DNA from 3 places in the Psychrobacter sp. P11G3 genome. Region 3 is predicted to be linked to each of the others. Evidence: predicted binding sites of a transcription regulator. Region 3 holds the regulator's gene; each other region holds the start of a gene.
What was found. Region 3 encodes PhoB, which activates phosphate uptake and scavenging genes when phosphate is short. Its sites were predicted from a motif close to TGTCATNAANCTGTCATAA; they were not measured.
Positions count from the first base shown of each region.

Region 1 (4,490 bases), 930 kb from region 3:
ATAGGCTTCGATCATCTCATCATGAATCCAAGTATGCTCACCTTCGGGATGATTGTCATTAAGGCCATCACTGCGCGGTAAGCTACAGGCATGTATGACATCGTCAAAAGCTTGATTAAGCGTTACTTGCCAACGTTCGCGATTTGCTTGCTTACGTAGAGACTTGCTCGGTTGATAGGCCGAAGGAACGATTACACAACGCGGCTCAGGGCACCACCAAGCAATAGGCTCATTTTCGTTAAACCAAGGAAATAGCCCCTGAGCGTAGGCTGATATCAGCGTTTCAGGTGCTAGGTCACCGCCCATAGCGACGATGCCAATACCATCAGGGTCGATAGAAACGGGATCAGGAAAGTCATAACGCCCAAGACTTTTTAAAGTCTCAGGCGTAATGTGTTTATCGTGCTGTTGAGTAAAGTTGCCCATTTAGGCTTCTTTATCTGCAGTTAGTGTTGAATCGTAAGTGTGATCACGAGCGACGGTTTCGCCCAGTGCATCCAAGTACTTTTCAGCATCCAGCGCAGCCATACAGCCAGTGCCAGCAGAAGTGATAGCTTGACGGTAAACGTGATCTGCTACGTCACCTGCGGCAAACACACCTTCGATACTGGTCTGAGTAGCATTACCATTCAAGCCACTATTAACGATTAGATAGCCATCTTTCATATCCAACTGACCTTTAAACAAGTCAGTGTTTGGCTTATGACCAATAGCGACAAACATACCCATTGTATCTAGTTGTTTGGTACTGCCATCAATCATTGATTCGATGACGACGCCATTGACGCCCATGTCATCACCGACCACTTCTTTTACTTGATGGTTCCATTCGATTTTGACATTACCATTTTTGGCTTTTTCAAATAGCTTGTCTTGCAGAATTTTTTCAGAGCGTAGGCTGTCACGGCGATGCACTAAGGTCACCTCAGACGCAATATTAGATAAGTACAAAGCTTCTTCAACCGCTGTATTACCACCACCAATCACCGCAACTTTTTGGTTTTTATAAAAGAAACCATCACAAGTGGCGCAGGCTGATACGCCAAGCCCTCTGAACTTAGTCTCTGATTCTAGTCCCAAGTACTGTGCAGAGGCGCCAGTTGAGATAATGAGCGCGTCACAAGTATAGCTACCGTTGTTACCTGTCAATTGAAAAGGACGCTCATTTAGGTTTACTTCGTTGATATGATCATAGACCAGTTCAGTACCGAAACGCTCAGCATGCGCTTTCATCCGTTCCATCAATGCAGGGCCTGTCAAATCATGCGCATCGCCTGGCCAGTTATCGACTTCAGTAGTGGTGGTTAATTGTCCACCGACTTCCATACCAGTAACCATAACTGGCTTAAGGTTAGCGCGTGCTGCATAGACTGCGGCAGAGTAGCCAGCAGGGCCTGAGCCTAAAATAATGAGCTTTTCGTGACGTGGAGCAGTAGTGTCAGTTGCCATGAGTTGTTCCTTGCTAAATATACGAATTAAAAATGTAAGTTATAAATATAATAAAAGACGAATATCAAAAATGACTACAAATATGCTTCTTCTAATTGCTGTGTGATAATAACATAAGGGCACAGCGCACAAAGTGCAAGTTTGCTAAAACAAACACAGGTATCATTAGAATCAAAGAATAAATAACTTTGGAACATAAGTGCGAAAACAGAGACTATTTTATAGAATTTAGGCAATACAGCTAGCCATATTTTGCCACTCGTGTTTCGCTAACCAGCTGTTTTCTTGCGCAAATTGTCTACTGGTTTACTTTCTTACACGCTTTCTTGAGAAGACTGTCGCCACTGCACCTATGTATTTGTTATTATAAGAAGTTATGCCAAGTGTAGTAGGAGCCAAGCGATAACGGTTGTTTCAAGGCTCTATGATCGGCACACGCCAAACCAACACTTCGCTCGGTACATTTATGTCAACACTTTATGTCAGCATGATTAGGCTTAGTCATGCATTGGCGACCATTTAGTATTAATAACAAGGCAGATCTTACGTGATATCAGCACCGCTTATTGAGTATTTAAAAAAGGGAATGTTTACCCTCCTTGGGTTAATACTGGCCGTTTATCTGTTTGTCATTTTGATGACTTATACAGGCAACGATCCTAGCTGGTCGCACATCAGTAGTGATATGACCACGATTAATAACATGGGCGGCGAGGCAGGCGCATGGTTGTCCGATTTGCTTTACAGCTTTTTTGGGTTTGGTGCTTGGTGGTTTTTAGCATTTGTAGTTTATGAATCTATTCTGATTTGGTGGGAAAACAAGCCAACGTTTTGGCTCATGCGATTGGTCGCTTATGTGTTTTTACTATTAAGTGCTAGCGCATTATTTGCACAATTGGTCTCTCTAGTTCAACAAGTCACGAACCCTGACGCAATCGGTCTTGAAGGCGTCGCTGGTGGCATTATCGGGCTAGAGTTACAGGCGCGTTTGGCACAGCTGCTATCGCAGTGGGGGAGTGTGGTTTTCTTAGCAGTATTTGTTGTGATTACCGCTACGTTTGCCTTTAATATCCATTGGATGACGATATATCAAAGGGTTCGGGCGCTATCGTGGCTTGGTTCAGGTGTAAAAAGTCAGGATGCTATCGACGCTACTGAACCGAGTAGTACATCAGAAGAGGTTATCCAGAACTTAGAAAAATCGGTAGATAAAAAAGTAGAGCATGAGCAACTGCCACTTGAGTTGCAGTCTGCGGAAAATACTAGCGGTGCTCAAGACGTCAGCAGTAGTGGACGTTTCGGTAGTGTATTGTCAGACTTTTTGGCAACATCAGGATTGGCCGATAGTGTCAAAGCCTCTGTCATCGCAGCAAAAGCAGCGGCGACACCTAATAGCTCAAAAGGTGAGCAGGTAGATAGCGATACAGGCTCGCTTAATAGCTCTACTGATAATACAGCCGACAATGCAGTCCAGCCATTAGCCTCAAACTTGACTGCATCTATTGCTCGCAAAGTTGAGCCAAGCTTTGCGTGGAATGATGCCAATACGGTCGATGACTTACTAGCAAGTGAGCAAATGGCTTACAGTGCCAGCGGCATGAGCAGCTCGGCTATGCCTGTACCTAACTATTCCCAAACGGGTACTAGTACCACAGCATCGTTAGAAAAAACAGTACCTGCTACTGTGACCACTACCACGACAGAAGCGGTTGCTCAACCAGATATACACGATAAAGAATCACTAGCTCAGCCATCAGTTGATGAGTCAGTGCACAGCGATTTGGCCAGTCAACCAGTCATTGAACCTGCTGAGCCTAAAATCTCTATGACACATGAGACTGCGGAAGTAGATAAATTAGCAGAAGCATGGTTGGCAGAGCATGCTGATATATCAGAACCTACAGAGTCTATTGTAGAAACGTCTGAAGACTCTAAGCCTGTTCAGGAAACCGTAGCAGCTGAGCCAATAGTACCAGAGAAGACGCCAGAACCTATCGTAGAAGAGCCTATTAGTTTTGTACAGGATTCAGCCAATCAACTGTCTGATACGCCTGTAGAGTTGCCACATACTGAAAAGACAGCAGTAGTCTCTGAGCCTGAAGTTGCTCCGGTAACAGTAGAGACTGAGCCTGCATTGTCAGATTTGTCAGACGTTTCAGACATGACACCAACCAATACGCCTCCTGCCAATCCAAAAGCAGCACCTACTGTGGAGGCGGCCAGTCCTGTTGCTAGTATGCAACCTATAACGCCTGCCAAACCATCCGTCAGTTTTGCTGTTCCAGAAGGAGATAGCAGCAACCATATCACTGATATGATGCCAGACGATGACAGTCTTTCTGACGATATGACTGTGCCAGTTATGCCGCATATCAGTGATGATGCAGCCTTTAGCCAAAAGTCACGCTCGATGCAAACCGCCGCTTATCGCAGCAGTCTAACGCCTATTCCAGAGGTGTCGATACTAGACAAGCCTGATCCTGACCGCAAGCCCAGTTATACGATTGCTGAGCTTGAGCAATTGTCTGAGTTATTGGAAATTAAACTACAAGAATTCAATGTCAAAGCCTCGGTGGTCAATGCGATTCCAGGGCCTGTGGTCACTCGTTTTGAAGTGGAGCTAGCTGCTGGGGTAAAAGCCAGTAAAGTCACAGGTATCTCGCGTGACTTGGCGCGCTCACTATCGATGGCTTCTTTGCGTGTGGTCGAAGTGATTCCGGGTAAACCGTATATCGGTATCGAAGTACCTAACAAGAAACGTGAAATGGTACGTTTGATTGAACTGCTCAACACCGAAACGTTCAAAGATCCTAAAGCGCAGATTAGCATGGCGATGGGCAAAGACATCGGTGGCAACCCAATCATTACTGACCTTGCGCGTGCACCGCATATGCTCGTCGCTGGTACCACAGGTTCTGGTAAATCAGTATTGGTCAACTCGATGCTACTATCGATGCTACTCAAATATACACCTAATGAGCTGCGTCTTATTTTGATTGATCCAAAGCAGTTAGAGCTTGCTAACTATAATGATATTCCGC
Region 1 covers NZ_CM003596.1:586,372-590,861, forward strand. The annotation lists gene aat (leucyl/phenylalanyl-tRNA--protein transferase) at 1-426, opposite strand, end outside; gene trxB (thioredoxin-disulfide reductase) at 427-1,449, opposite strand; gene AK824_RS02430 (DNA translocase FtsK) at 1,997-4,490, shown strand, end outside.
Region 1: a site for PhoB is predicted at 1,927-1,945, ahead of AK824_RS02430 (DNA translocase FtsK). Genes of this name have one in related genera too.

Region 2 (4,490 bases), 450 kb from region 3:
ACGAGCCTGTGCTCCTGGATGACCTTTAGCAAGGTCAGCAGCGTGTGCAGCGATTTTATAAGTAATAATGCCGTCTTTGACGTCTTTTTTGTTTGGTAGACCCAAGTGTTCTTTTGGCGTGACATAGCACAGCATCGCTGTACCAAACCAACCAATCATGGCAGCTCCGATGGCGCTAGTGATATGGTCATAACCTGGGGCGATATCTGTGGTTAATGGCCCTAAAGTATAGAAAGGCGCGTCAGCACATAGCTCAAGCTGCAAGTCCATGTTTTCTTTGATGCGGTTCATCGCGACGTGTCCAGGGCCTTCGATCATCACCTGTACATCGTGCTCCCATGCGACTTTGGTTAATTCACCAAGCGTACGTAGCTCACCGAACTGCGCTTCATCATTGGCATCTTGCAAGCAGCCAGGGCGTAGGCCATCACCTAGACTAAATGCTACATCGTACTGTTTCATAATCTCGCAGATGTCTTCAAAATGCGTATATAAAAAGCTTTCTTTATGATGGGCAAGACACCACTGCGCCATGATAGAGCCGCCGCGTGAGACGATACCTGTCAGACGTTTTGCGGTGAGCGGCACATAGCGTAATAGCACGCCAGCGTGAATAGTAAAGTAATCGACGCCTTGCTCTGCTTGCTCGATCAACGTATCACGGAATATCTCCCATGTTAGGTCTTCAGCAACGCCATCGACCTTTTCTAATGCTTGATAAATCGGTACCGTACCAATCGGCACAGGAGAGTTACGGATTAGCCATTCACGGGTTTCATGAATATGATTACCCGTTGATAAATCCATGATGGTATCCGCACCCCAACGCGTGGCCCACGTCATTTTAGACACTTCTTCATCGATAGACGAACCCAACGCTGAGTTACCGATATTGGCATTAATTTTCACCAAGAAATTGCGCCCGATGATCATCGGCTCAGACTCAGGGTGGTTGATATTGTTTGGGATAATAGCGCGTCCAGCCGCTACTTCATCACGAACAAATTCAGGGGTAATGATTTGAGGCGTATTGGCACCGAAGCTCTCGCCATCGTGTTGACGCATATCGGTCAGTTCATGCTGCTTTTGCGTTTCGCGTATGGCGATATATTCCATCTCAGGAGTGATGATGCCACGGCGTGCATAGTACATTTGCGTGACGTTCTGTCCTGCTTTGGCGCGACGCGGTTTATCAATATGAGCAAATCTAAGGTTAGCAGTGCTGATGTCGCGGGCACGCGCTTGTCCGTATGAGCTGGATAGACCGCTTAATTGCTCGGTATCATTGCGTTCTGCGATCCAGTTCTCACGCAATTTTGGCAATCCACGTGTTAGGTCGATATCGACATTAGGGTCGGTATATACACCCGAGGTGTCATACACATAAAACGGTGGGTTATGCTCACCATCTTTATCTCCAGTGCCACCAACAGGCGTATCAGCCAAGCTGATTTCACGCATCGGTACTTGGATGTCAGGTCTTGAGCCTTCGATATAGACTTTTCGTGAGGCAGGTAAAATACGGTGTAGGTCGCGCGCATCTTCTTCGAAACGAGCATCGCTTGCGGCCCTGTGGGCAGGGGTTTTTAGCGCATCTGCTTTCTTATCTGCTTTGACGTTGGTCGTGTCAGCAGCATTTGAAGCAAGCATTGAGTTGTCGGCTGGGTTATGCGTTTGGGCTTTCGGTGCAATTGAAGTGGTGTCTGCAGTAGTCATATGCTGTCCTAGCGTGTTGGTTTTTGAATAAAATCAACACCGCCAGTATCTGCGGGGGTAGGCATCCATCATCTAGACAAATTTATATCCTGAACCCACAACTTCGACCAAAAAGTATCGTCGCGTATGGTGGTCATCAAATATTGGACGCAGCTTGATATCCTCTCTTCTTATCTGGCTATGCATCACGCATATTAAGACAGTAGTGACGATAAAAATGTATTTCTACGCGCCCTTTGCCATAAATAACAAAGTGCTTGAGACTTCCCTGCGTCGGTACTAACCGCATCAGGTTCGGCGGGTGATCTCTCAGCGAATGTATCAAGGCGACTACTTTAATAAAGCAAGTTTAATAAAGTGAGCCAAAAATACACCGCACCCCGAGTCTGTCAGTGTTGTAAATCAGCCTTCATACTAACAAAATTCTGTACCAACGGCTAATAGTATTTGGATACAAATATTCTGCGTCAAACACACGGTTCAATATTTTCGTGAATAATTTTTCTGAGTGTTAATAGATGAGGATGCTTAGTATTACTAGGTTGTAGACAAATTATTCAAATATTATGTAAAGCGAATGAAGGATTCTAGAAGTTGTCATTAAACTGTCATAAAGATTTGGCAAGATAACACGCATATCACAAGCAATGCTTTTTTATACCGTTGTTAAACTTCAGGAGTCCTACATGCGTTATTCGTTATTAGCAGTGGCCGTCAGTTGTACATTAATGCTTACGGCGTGTAATAAGTCAACAGATACGGCGGAGCCAACTGCTGATACTAGCAGTAGCGCTGTGACAACAGCTGAAACAACCTCTCAGACAGCATCTTCTGCTACGTCAGATTTTAAATCTGCTGAAAATATCGCTATGAATATTACAGGTGCAGGTGCATCATTCCCGCAGCCTATCTATGCGAAATGGTCATATGACTACAATGCTGCTACCGGCGGCCAAGTCAACTATCAGTCGATTGGCTCATCTGGTGGTATCAAACAAATCCAGTCAAAAACAGTAGATTTTGGTGCTTCTGATGCACCGATGACGCCTGAAGAGTTAGATGAAGCAGGTTTGATTCAGTTCCCAACAGTTATCGGTGGTGTTGTACCAATCGTCAACATTGATGGCGTTGAGCCTGGTGCATTAAAGCTAGACGGCACAACGTTGGCTGATATCTATTTGGGTAAAATCAGTAACTGGAATGACCCTGCGATTAAGGCGATGAACCCAGATTTGACCTTGCCAGATGCCCCAATCACAACGGTATTCCGCTCAGATGGTTCAGGTACGACGTTTAACTTTACTGATTATCTTGCCAAGGTTTCACCAGACTGGAAAGACACTGTTGGCGTTGATAAAACTGTCAAGTGGCCGACCTCTGCGACTGGTGCAGGCGGTAAAGGTAACGAAGGCGTCTCAAGCTACGTAAACCGCATGAAAAACTCGATCGGTTATGTTGAGTATGCTTACGCTAAGCAAAATAAGATGTCACATACTGCGCTGAAAAACGCAGCTGGTAACATCGTACAGCCATCTGCTGAGACGTTTGCTGCGGCAGGTGATATCGATTGGTCACAACAAGAAGGCTTTTATAAAGTCATCACCAACTCTGAAACTGACCAAGCATGGCCTATCGCTGCTGCGACCTTTATCTTGGTACATAAGCAACCAGAAAACCCTCAGCAAGTCGCTGGCGTGTTGAATTTCTTTGACTGGGCTTATACCCAAGGTGATGACAGCGCCATGGAACTAGACTACGTACCATTCTCTGACACGGCAGTGGCCTTGTTCAAAGAGAAGTGGAACGAAGTGAAAGGTAGCGATGGTCAGCCTGTCTACAAGCCAGCTCAGTAATTTGTTTCTGCTAAATGCTATTTAGCAACCGACAAGTCATCCTCTCGAATAGCTATTCTCCGGTAGTTGTTTGAGGGGTTTTAACACAGCAAATTTGATGAATACATCTCGATAGATATAGTTACTCATACCATTTAAGTTTGCTGTGTTAAGACCTGATATACATTTTTTTAATATTTCGATTCATCCCATTCAATGCTGAGACACTTATGACAGACTTAAGGTCCCAACTGGCTAAACAAAAACGTTACGACGCTTTATTTGTTAACTCTACCAAAGCGTTTGCCATACTCGTCCTCCTATCTTTAGGGGGCATTTTGGTGTCTCTAATTGTTGGAGCATGGCCGAGTATTCAAGAGTTTGGTTTGGGATTTTATACCAGCAATAACTGGGATACAGTTGCCAATGAATACGGTGCATTAGCGCCTATTTACGGCACCTTAGTCACGTCATTTATCGCTATTATTATCGCGGTTCCAGTCAGTTTCGGTATTGCGATATTTTTAACCGAGATGTGCCCTAAGTTCCTCAAAAAACCACTTGGTATCGCCATTGAGTTGTTGGCTGGTATCCCATCTATCATTTATGGCATGTGGGGATTGTTCGTATTTGCGCCGTTCTTTGGTGATCATATTCAGCCATGGTTTATTGAGCACGTCGGCCCTTTGCCTATTATCGGTAAGCTGTTTGCAGGTGCACCTATGGGACTGGGTATGTTTACCGCCTCCCTAGTACTTGCCATTATGATCATACCGTTCATCGCTGCCACCATGCGTGATGTTTTCTCTGTTGTACCCGATTTGCTGAAAGAGTCAGCATATGGCATGGGCGCGACGACTTGGGAAGTCATGTTCAAGATTATCCTGCCTTATACCAAAGCTGGTGTCGTTGGTGGCGTAATTTTGGGTCTTGGTCGTGCAT
Region 2 covers NZ_CM003596.1:109,442-113,931, forward strand. The annotation lists gene thiC (phosphomethylpyrimidine synthase ThiC) at 1-1,650, opposite strand, end outside; TPP riboswitch at 1,965-2,109, opposite strand; gene pstS (phosphate ABC transporter substrate-binding protein PstS) at 2,403-3,569, shown strand; gene pstC (phosphate ABC transporter permease subunit PstC) at 3,779-4,490, shown strand, end outside.
Region 2: a site for PhoB is predicted at 2,312-2,330, ahead of pstS (phosphate ABC transporter substrate-binding protein PstS). Genes of this name have one in related genera too.

Region 3 (4,490 bases):
TGCGATACATACGTTATCAGACGAAGCTTTTATAATAAATTTTCAAATGACATCAAATATATATGAGACATCAATGCTAGCAGATGGAAACAACCAGCCTCCCAGACCTTCTTTTTTCAGTCGTTTAATAAGCCTATTGATTAAGGCTACTGTATTGCTAGCACTGTTATTTGTCTTCGATAAACTACTACCTAGTATTAGCCAACAAACGCAGTCATTTGTGGTTGCCAAATGGCAGCAACTGAGTCTATTGCAACAAGAACTGCCGACCGAAAACAGCTTACCCAGTCCACTACCAGAACGAAACCTGACAGACACTTGGGGTGCAGCACGTAGTCAAGGCCGCTCCCACGAAGGCATCGACATCTTTGCGCCGCGCAATACTCCCGTGCAGTCGACCACGCAAGGCGTAGTAAGCAAGGTTGGTGAGAACACATTGGGTGGACGCGTGGTTGTGGTGGTAGGGCCTGGTGGCGCAGGACATTACTACGCTCATCTAGAAGACTATGCTGACATCTCTCCCAATGATTGGGTCAATCAGGGCGACGTGATAGGTTATGTGGGTGATAGCGGTAATGCAAAAGGAACACCGACACATGTACACTATGGTATCTATATTAATGGCAGTGCGGTCAACCCTTATCCGCTTTTGCAAAAGGATTAACGGATACAGAAAAGTATGTCGTTAACCTAATTTGAAATAGCACTGAGCTGATATTAGTTAAAAAACTTAAGCCGAGAAACGCACGCTAATACAGACCAGAAATCATATTAATTGGCTGTGACGGATCTGACGTAGTTTGAGGGGAATACCACACTAAATGTCGACCCTTCCCCTTCTACTGAATCGATTTGCAACTGCGCTTCGTGCTGGTGCAATACGTGTTTTACAATCGCTAATCCCAACCCTGTACCACCTGTTGCACGGCTACGACCTTTGTCGATACGATAGAAACGCTCTGTCAAACGGGCGATATGTTCTGATGCAATACCGATCCCATCATCTTCGACCGCGAAACGGCAACCATCAGACGTCCTTGTCCAGCTGATAGTGATATTGCCGCCCTTTGGCGTATATTTGATTGCATTGATTACTAGATTGGATAGCGCACTATTCAAGTACATCTCTGACCCGTACAGCCCATCATAGGTATCTATATGCAAATGAATGATGTGTTTATATGCTTGGTTGTAGGCCTGTGCGTCGTCGTAGATGTTGGTCAGTAGCTTAGTCATATCTATATAATGCAGCTCGTGTGACTCTTCAATTTCAATCTTAGACAGTAGCAATAAATCATTCACGATTCTGTTCATACGGGCTGTTTGCTGCGTCATCAGCTCAAAACCGCGACGCCATTGCGGCGGCATATCTGGCTGATCGGAGAAATTCTCCAGATAGCCCATCATCACAGTCAATGGTGTTCTAAGCTCATGCGAGACATTCGCCACAAAATCCTGCCGCATCTGCTCTAAGTGCCGCAGGCGGGTCACATCATATACAAACAGCAGTTTTTCATCACCGAAAGGCGTCAGTTCGCACTTCAAGTAGCGACTAGGATCTCGCCATGATTCTATATGGACGCCATCGTTAGGTATCGTTGTACCTTCATAATACTGGCGGAACTCAGGTACAGTAATAAAGTCAAATATGTTCTGACCTTTATCTTCTGGCTGTAGCAGCAATAAGTCTTGCGCCGCCTGATTCCACCATTCTAGGCCGTCATTATTGTTGAGCAAAATCACTGCATCGCGCAGGGCTCGTAGTGCACTACCGATTTTTTTGAGTTGCTCTGCTGTACTTTGAGTAGATATTTGCTCTAGTAAAGCTGATTGCTCACTTTGTGCTGGCGCTATCTTGTCCATTTCTTATCCTTACCACTATCCGCGGCCTTTATATTGCTGCGGCATTATTTGTACAAGATTAACTTGGCTCAATCAGGCTAGAAAATCGGTAGCCTGTCCCACGTACCGTCTGTATCAATGTATCACAGTCATAAGGTCGCAGTAATTTTCGTAGACGTTTGATATGCACATCGATGGTTCGGTCTTCGATATATACATTGCCGCCCCATACTTGATCGAGCAGCTGCGTTCGTGTATAGGCGCGCTCAGGGTGACTCATAAAAAATGCCAATAGGCGATACTCTGTGGGCCCAACATCAACGATTTTACCTGCAGCTGTCACGCGCTGACTCTTAGTATCTAGACTTAACTGCCCAATTTCGATAGGTTTGTCGCTACTCATCGCGCTACTGCGGCGTAGTACGGCTTTGATTCTAGAAATCAGCTCACGAGTCGAAAAAGGCTTGGTCATATAATCATCTGCACCTGCATCAAGACCATGCACCTTACTGTCTTCTTCACTTTTTGCTGTTAGCATAATGACTGGTATTTCAGAGAGCAGCTCATCGTTTTTGAGCATACGACAGAAATCCACACCGCTCTTGTCACCCGGCAACATCCAGTCTAACAGTATCAGTGACGGCCTATGATCGACCACTTGCTGATGCGCCTCTGACACATCTGCCGCTTGCAAGCTATCAAACCCAGCCATCTCTAGCGTCATGACAACCATTTCACGAATCGCAGGCTCATCTTCAACAATCAAAATTTGCTCATTATACATAGGACATTCTCGGTGTTAGAGGACAAAATCTAGCATGTAAAAAGGCGATATATACTCACCAGTCTCTACCTATTAAACGGATTAATTATGACAGCTTGATGACACTCTAAAATCAGATTTCTAGTAAAAAATTGAGCGGCCCATCATTAACGCTCGACACTTGCATATCCGCACCAAACTGACCAGTTGCCACATTTGGATGCTTAGTTTTGGCATAATCGACCAACTGTTCAAATAGCGCTTGCGCCGCAGCAGGTGCCATCGCACCACCAAAGTCTGGTCGGCGTCCTTTGTCTGTTTTTGCCATCAAGGTAAATTGTGAAACTAATAATAGCCCACCAGCAACCTGCTGAACGTTTTTATCCAGTTTACCAAATTTGGCCGGATCATCGTCATTTTCAAAAATGCGATAGGTCAGTATTTTGTCAATCATACGCTGGGCAGCGGCAAAATCGTCTTCGTGCCCTAAGCCAACATATGCCAATACCCCATGCTCAATCTCGCCGATACACTGCTGATCGACGACCACACTAGCGTGCTTCACCCGTTGTATGAGTGCTTTCATTTACTAATTCCTTAACAGATTATGGCCATACAATAATATGCTGTCCATGATAAAATACCGTCATTAACTTAACTATTATTTCTTATATTACACCTTATTTTGGTAGCCTTATTATGAATGTATTTACCACCTTACAACAGCTTGTGCCGCAGCAAAAGCTCAGTAAAGTCGCTGGACGTTTGGCCGCCAGTCGCCACCCTTATGTCAAACGCACCTTTATCCGTAGCTTTGCCAAAGCTTATAATATCAGCTTAGACGAGTACGAACGCCAAAGCCTAAACGCTTATGAGAGTTTTAATGACTTTTTTACCCGCGAGTTAAAAGAAGACGCTCGTACTATCGACGCCACTGCAAATGGTATCGTGAGCCCTGCGGACGGTATTATCTCTCAGCTAGGACAAATCGAAGACCATAAGCTATTACAGGCAAAAGGTCGTCACTATGATGTCGGCCAACTGCTTGCTGATAGTGAAGATGGCAGTTATTTCGCTGATGGTAGTTTTGCGACTATCTACTTAGCGCCTAGTAATTATCACCGTGTACATATGCCGTTTACTGGCACGTTGACCAAGACTCGCTATGTACCTGGCACCCTGTTTTCGGTCAACAATACTACGGCGGCTAACGTGCCAGACTTGTTTGCGCGTAATGAGCGTCTGGTCTGTATGTTTGATACCAAGTATGGCAAAGCAGCTGTCGTAATGGTTGGTGCTATGATCGTCGCTGGTATTGAAACTGTCGCCACTGGCAAAATTGCTCGTACTGACGACATATTCGAGTCCGATCATGATATGCAGTTTGCAGCAGGCGAAGAGCTTGGACGCTTTTATTTGGGCTCAACGGCTATCGTGGTATTGCCAAAAGCAGCAAAGGCTGACTGGCTAGATAGTATGCAAGCCAATAGCATCGTGCAAATGGGTCAGTTGCTAGGAACGGCAAACGCCCAATAACGTGCTTGTATAAAAGTACTGAAAATATCAGCCCAGTTAAGCGTAAATCATCATGCTTTATTGGGCTTTTTTTATGCCTGTTATTTATGCAGATTTACGCATCAATCAGCCATCCTTGATGAGTTGCATAATCAATATTTTTTGTCAGCCAATCATGAATAGGAGGGAAGCTGTCTTTGATAAATGCATGAGCCCCCGCCACCTGCGAGCGCGTAACGCCAAGCTCAATCCACGTTTTACCGTTGGTATTCAGATTGAGTAAAAACGGCAATAAACGATCAACGACTCTGAGCAACTGACTCTCTTTGCTGCTTCCTGTTTCTTGCGCTTCCCAAACCTCGCTTAAATC
Region 3 covers NZ_CM003596.1:2,912,876-2,917,365, forward strand. The annotation lists gene AK824_RS11765 (M23 family metallopeptidase) at 74-664, shown strand; gene phoR (phosphate regulon sensor histidine kinase PhoR) at 772-1,863, opposite strand; gene phoB (phosphate regulon transcriptional regulator PhoB) at 1,922-2,626, opposite strand; gene dtd (D-aminoacyl-tRNA deacylase) at 2,739-3,191, opposite strand; gene asd (archaetidylserine decarboxylase) at 3,305-4,141, shown strand; gene AK824_RS11790 (HD domain-containing protein) at 4,236-4,490, opposite strand, start outside.